Pontiella desulfatans: one gene and its partner. The protein of the gene in region 2 interacts with the protein of the main gene of each other region in a pairwise test. Links are inferred from orthologs where the notes say so. Each region holds a gene or a part of one and is shown on either strand. Other genes may lie near its edges. The genes, in order: ftsW and E9954_RS02465.

Region 1 (3,153 bases), 580 kb from region 2 along the record:
GTCTTCTTCCAGGCCCACGGCAACCCCGTGGTCTACCGCAACGTCTGGGCCACGGAACTGTAACGTGATTCGTGAAACGTGAGGCGTGACACATGAGGCTTGCTTAAAAAACCTAGTCACGCCTCAATCATCACGCATCTACTTCAACGCCACATCCACCTTGTAGAAAAAACGGGCGCGCAGATCCGTGAACACTACGAAAAAGTGTTGATCCAGCAGGCCCAGTTTCCGTTGGGGAGTTCGTTCACGCCGGGCTTGCCGGTGAGGAGCATTTCGCCGCACTCGAACGTGCCGGATTGATGGTACTGGCGGAGGAGGTTGCCCAGCACAATGGGCGAGAAACCGGGGGTGTGCGAGGTGAGCAGGACGAAGGCGGGATCTTCGGAAAGCACCTCGTGCACGAGGTCGAGCGTGGTCATCAGCTGGTCTTCAATCTTGTAGAGCTCGCCCTTCTTGCCGCGCCCGAACGATGGAGGATCGAGCAAAATGCCGTCATAGCGGTTGCCGCGCTTCACTTCCCGGCGGAGAAACTTGATGACGTCGTCGACGATCCAGCGGATGGGGGCATCCTGCAACCCGTTGAGCTTGGCGTTTTCGCGGGCCCACTCGACCATGCCCTTGGAGGCATCGAGGTGGCAGCACTGCGCCCCGGCCTGGGCGGCGGCGAGCGTGGCGCCGCCGGAATAGGCAAACAGATTCAGGAACTTGAGTTCCCTCCCCTTCGTTTGCGCCTGTTCCCTGAGCGCCGAGCGGATCCACTGCCAGAGCGAGCGCGTTTCGGGGAAGACGCCAATATGCCCGAAGTCGGTGGCGGAAAGCTTCATCACCACCCCGGCAATCTCGACGTTCCAGGCTTTCGACACCTTGCTGCGGCCCTCCCAGTTCAGCCCGCCGACGCGGTCGAAGCTGGCCGTGGCGGTTTCCCACAACCCGGGATTCCGCGGCGCCCAAACCGCCTGTGCGCAGGGGCGGTCCAGGATAATGTCGCCGTAGCGTTCGAGTTTTTTTCCGTTGCCGCTGTCGAGCAGCTCATATTGATCGTTCATAATAAATTCCTAATTCGTGACGATTGAAAAGTGAGTCGCGAAACCGAATCATGGCTCACGCCTCACGTTTCACGCCCTACACTTTCCTTGCCCGGTCTTTGAAGGGGTTGCGGGATGATTTCGAGGGCGACTTCATGCTGGAATGGGCGACGTTGACGAGGATGCCGATCATTACACCGGAGATGACGAGGCTGGATCCTCCATAGCTGATGAAGGGCAAGGCCAGCCCCTTGGTGGGCACGCAGCCGGTTACGACGGCAAAGTTGATCAGGGCCTGGATGGTGATCATGAGGGTGATCCCGAAGGCGAGCAGGCGCCCGAAGTCATCGCGCGCATTGAGCGCAATGCGCAGGCCGAGCACAAACAGGACTACATACATGACGATAACGAGTAGCGAAGCGACCAGCCCAAGCTCTTCCCCGATGATGGGGAAAATGAAGTCGGTGTGCGCCTCGGGCAGGTAGTTGTATTTCTGCATGCTGTTGCCAAAACCCACCCCTCCAACATCGCCGCCGGCAAAGGCGCGCAGCGAATTGATGAGCTGCCAGGCCTTGTCTTTTTCATATTTCTGCGGATCGAGGAAGGCGAGGATGCGGCTCATGCGTTCCGGGTTCTGGAAAATCAGGACCCCCACCCCGAGCAGGCCGATGGCCCCGATAATCAGCAAAGGCGCAATGCTCACCCCCCCTAGGAACATCATGGAAACCGCAACCGTCGAAACGAGCATCGTGGTGCCGAAGTCGGGCTCGACAATGATGGGAAGCGCAAAGCACCCCAGCAGGACAAAAGGCACAACAATCCCGCGCTTCAGCTCGTCGATCCGCCGCTGGTTGCGCGCCAGCCACCAGGAAAAGAGCAGGATGACGGCCACCTTCGAGATTTCGGAGGGTTGGATCGTGATGGGGCCGATGCGGATCCAGCGCCAGCTTCCGTTGATGTAGCTGCCGATGCCCGGAATGCGGACGAGGATCAGCAGGAGAACCGAAAACGCCGCGATCGGAATGGCGAGTTTCTGGTATGCCCGGTAGTCGAACCGAGCGGCAACCGCCGCGGCAATAAAAGCAAACGCCAGCCAGATGAGCTGGCGTTTCACAAAATAGCTGGCGTCGTCATACTTTGCCGAGCTGGCACTGGCCAGCACCAGCACGCCGAGGGTGACGAGAATCAATACGATGGCTATGAAAAGCGAAATGGTCCTACGCATTGCTCTCCACCCTTCTTTCCCCCCAGAGACACAGAGGCACGGAGATTACAGAATCAACTCTGAGTCTCCGTGCCTCCGTGGTAAAGCAAGTCAAATGAGTCTACTCCGCAATCGGAATACGCAGGCGCTGGCCTTCCTGTACCTGAGATTCGTTCGAGATGTTGTTCAGGCGCATGATCTCCCCTTTGCTCACGCCATACTGGCGGGCCACATCGTCGAGGGTTTCGCCGGGATAAAGCACCTTGTCCTCGATCACGTCGAGCGACATCGGCTCATCGGGCGTCGAGGTGGTTACCGGCGGTGCCATCATCGGAGCTTCATCCACCACTGGCTGGGCAGGCTCCACCGGGGTCGGCGCCGGTTCAGCCTTCTTCGTGGAGGAGGACGTACGGCTAGAGGAAGGCACCTTACCGTAGCTCGGGATATCGAGCGTGTCGCCGGCCATGATCTTGTCGCCCTTGATGTTGTTGAGCGAACGGAGGTCGTTGATGCCCACACCGGCGGCGAGCGCGATTCCGGAAAGGGTGTCGCCCTTCTGGATGGTGTAGGTTCCGCCCTTCTTGATGGAACCGGTGGATTTGGAAGTGGTTGCCTTGGAAGCGCCGCGACCGGCCGGAACCGCCAATTCCTGCCCAACATAAAGCACATCGGGATTGGAGAGGCCGTTCATTTCCACCAGTGTTGCCGTCGTGGTATCGAAATCGATCGCCAATTGGGAAAGCATGTCGCCCTTCTGGACAATGTAGATTTCGGTGGAGCCGCTGGTTGAAACCGGAGGCTGCGGTTCGACGGAATAGTCGGAGCTTTGGATCTGGTCGCCACCATACATGGCATCGCCCGGCATCGTGTCGTCGGTGTAGTACGGATCCGTTGTTGCCATAACATCCCCCGCCGAATCCACAT
Region 2 (3,223 bases):
CGCATTGTGGACATTGAACCGGCCCAGCAGCTGCAACCCGACACGGGCTTCGCCCCATGGCGTGTAGACCTTGAAGGAGGTTCCGTTGGCATCGAGGTGGACATTGGAAGCGCAGACCATGGCGCGTTCGTTGAAACCATAGGTGACGACATTGGCCAACAGCTTGCGCTCCTCGACGAGCTTGCGCCCCCAGGGATCGTCCAGGTTGATGACGGCGGAGCGGTCGTGCCGCTTATCCAGGAGATGGAACAACTCCGCCTTCACATTGAAGTAGGTCTCCATGTCCTTGTGGAAATCGAGGTGGTCTTGCGTAAGGTTGGTGAAGACGCTGGTGTTGAAATCGATGCCATGGACGCGCTGCAGGGCAATCGCATGGGAAGAAACCTCCATCACGACCGAGTCGCAACCGGCCTCCTTCATCTGCTGGAGCATGGAGTGGATGTCCGGCGATTCGGGCGTTGTGCGCGATGCGGGAATGGAGCGCTCGCCGATTTCGTAGGCCACGGTGCCCAGCAATCCCGGCAAAAAGCCGCCGTCGCGCAGGATATCGCGAATCATGTAGGCCGTGGTGGTCTTGCCGTTGGTGCCGGTGATTCCCACCACGTGCATCTTGCGGGAGAGGTCGCCATAATAGGCGTTGGCGATTTCGGCAAGAGCGCGGCGCGCGCGCGGCACCTGGATGTGCACCGCACCGGCACCGAGTTCGAGCGGGTTTTCCGAAACCACGGCCACCGCCCCTTTCGAGAGCGCCTCGGTAATGAAGTCGGCCCCGTCCGCCCGCTGCCCGGATATGGCAACGAACAGCCAACCGGGCTTGACCAGCCGCGAGTCGTAGGCGATGCCCTCGATCCCCCCGTCGGTTTTCCCGGCGATGTCGAGCGTTGTTAAGGTTTCGAGCAGCTTGTTCAGCTTCATTCTTGTGGCCTCGCAACATAGACGCGGTTGCCGCCGGGGGCAATGCGCAGGTATTCCACCGCCATCGTGGCGATTTCCTGGAAGGCGGGGCCGCATACCGTGCCGCCGTAATAATTGATCTTCCGGCCGGAATCCGTGTATTCCCCCGGATCGTCGGCCACCACAATGATGCCGATCTCGGGATTCTCGACCGGCAGGAAGCCGGCGAACGAGGAGGTGAAGTTTTTGGAATAGTATCCGCCGCCCTCCTCCTTCGGGCGGATCTTCTGGGCGGTGCCGGTCTTGCCGGCCACGGTGTAGCCCTCGACCTGCGCCTTGGTGCCGGTGCCGCCTTCTTCCATCACGACCCGCGCCAACAATTGCTGCATGCGCCTTGCCGCCGGCGGGTCCAACGGGCGGCCGATCACCTCGGGCTTGTTTTCGTGCAACACCGTGCCGTCGGGAGTGACCACCCGTTTCACCAGGTAGGGCTGCATCTGCACGCCGTTGTAGGCGATCGCGTTCATCATCGAAAGCACCTGCAGGGCGGTGACACCAATCTCGTGCCCCATGCCGATGCGCGTGATGCTGATCTTCGACCAATGCTTGGGCGAGTAGAAAATGCCGCCCTCCTCCCCGGGCAAGCCGACGTCCAGGCGCTCGCCGAAATGGAATTTCCGGAGGCTGTCGTAGACCATTTGGTTGCCCATCTCCAAAGCGATCTTGGCCGTGCCGATGTTGCTCGAAACCTTGACGATGTCGGCGACGGTCAGGTCTTCTTCGCCGTGGCTGTCGCGCAGCGCCTTGCCGCCATAGACCCAGTAGCCTTTTTCGCAATCGAACACGTCGCCTTCGTCGACCACGTCGTGGTCGAGGGCGGCGGCGATGACGGCGGCCTTCATGGTGGATCCGGGTTCATAGTTGAAGCCGATGGCGCGGTTGCGCCGCCATTCCTCGGGTGCCTTGGAGTAGCGGTTCGGATCGTAGGTCGGGAACGAGGCCATTGCCAGGATTTCGCCGGTGCGCACATGCTGGACAATGGCCCAGACCGCCTTGGCGTTGAAGTCGTGGCAGGTTTTTTCGATGATCTTCTCCACCTGGTACTGGAGCCAGCTATCGAGCGTGAGCTCAACCGTGGCGCCGTCCTCGGGCGGGATATCCATTTCCCGCGTCCGGTAGATTTCGCGCCCGCTGCCATCGACCTGCCCCTTGCGGTAGCCCTCCTTGCCGCGAAGGTATTCGTTCATGCGCAGCTCGACCCCGGCGGAGCCGATGCCTTCAAGATTGGAAAAGCCCACCACGTGCGCCATCAGCGGCCCGTTGGGATATTTCCGGATCGGCGCCTCCTCGAACCACACGCCTTTGAGATAGATGTTGGTTTCAACTCCGCCTACCAGCTCCGCCGGCGTGTAGACGACGCCCATGTTCATGCGCTTGAAGCGCTTGATTTGATGGCCGGAAACATATTTCTTGATGCGGGTGTATTCACGGTGGGTCTGCGCCAAATCCCCGGCAAGGTCGGCCTCGGAAAGACGGAATTCGTCGGATAGATGGCGGGCAACCGCCACCGGATCGCCATGCTCGGATATCCACTTGGGATCGATGCACACGTGGTAGGATGGCGTGTCCATGGCCAGGATCCGCCCGGTTCGGTCGACGATGCGCCCGCGGTTCGCCGCCGGCTTCGATTCGAACGAACGCGCCTCCATGATGGGCCTGACCACCCAATCGACGGGCCGAAGATGGAGCATGGCCAAACGCGAACCAATGGCGGTGAACACCAACAGAACAACTGTTGCGAGCACCACGATCCTCCCTTTGAACCTGACTTCCGCCATGCGTTGGATTCCTACTCTGCATCAAGCCAAAACCCGCAACCTGCCGAGGCAATGTTACGGGCACCGGATTGCTGGCCTTAAGCCTCGCTAACGATGCTCAACCTTTGCCGTTCCCGCCTGGCCATCCCAGTTTGAAATCTTCACCACCTGGTTGCCCTTCGGCATCGTCATGTTGAGCCGGTATTTCTTGATGGCCCGCTCCAGGTTGACCGGGGAGGTGATGCTCGACCAACGATCCTGCTCGTGGGTCAGCCGTTTGTTGGCGGAGCGCAACTCGCGCTCCTTGTTCTTGATCTCCTTGCCAAGGGCATCGCAACGGGAACAGAGCCACATGTAGCTCAGGCCAAGCACGGCCACCATGACCAGCACGTTGGCCAGGACCACCGGGAAGGGAACCTGCACCTGGTTCTTCTTGGTTGGCTTTTTCTTTCTTACGGTTTTTCGTTTCGTTGCCATCTCATACCCCCACTTCCACGGCGCGCAGCTTTGCC

Evidence for each region.
Region 1: the proteins of E9954_RS02465 (region 2) and ftsW interact in binary tests that used the Escherichia coli proteins (3 or more experiments, as listed by UniProt). The link is inferred for Pontiella desulfatans from one-to-one orthologs.

What each region holds. Positions count from the first base shown.
Region 1 is NZ_CAAHFG010000001.1:77,998-81,150, reverse strand. What follows is about bases 187-3,017. They hold ftsW (putative lipid II flippase FtsW), read right to left. Parts: upstream 2,251-3,017; coding sequence 1,123-2,250; downstream 187-1,122. Other genes in these bases: E9954_RS00275 (LysM peptidoglycan-binding domain-containing protein), read right to left, coding at 2,351-3,017; E9954_RS00285 (class I SAM-dependent methyltransferase), read right to left, coding at 195-1,046. In the rest of the region: E9954_RS00290 (3-keto-disaccharide hydrolase), read left to right, coding at 1-63; more of E9954_RS00275, read right to left, coding at 3,018-3,153.
Region 2 is NZ_CAAHFG010000001.1:653,333-656,555, reverse strand. Bases 323-3,223 are described here. They hold E9954_RS02465 (peptidoglycan D,D-transpeptidase FtsI family protein), read right to left. Parts: upstream 2,733-3,223; coding sequence 912-2,732; downstream 323-911. Other genes in these bases: rsmH (16S rRNA (cytosine(1402)-N(4))-methyltransferase RsmH), read right to left, coding at 3,190-3,223; E9954_RS02460 (hypothetical protein), read right to left, coding at 2,820-3,188; E9954_RS02470 (UDP-N-acetylmuramoyl-L-alanyl-D-glutamate--2,6-diaminopimelate ligase), read right to left, coding at 323-915. Also shown: more of E9954_RS02470, read right to left, coding at 1-322. UniProt on the Escherichia coli protein: Essential cell division protein that catalyzes cross-linking of the peptidoglycan cell wall at the division septum. Required for localization of FtsN.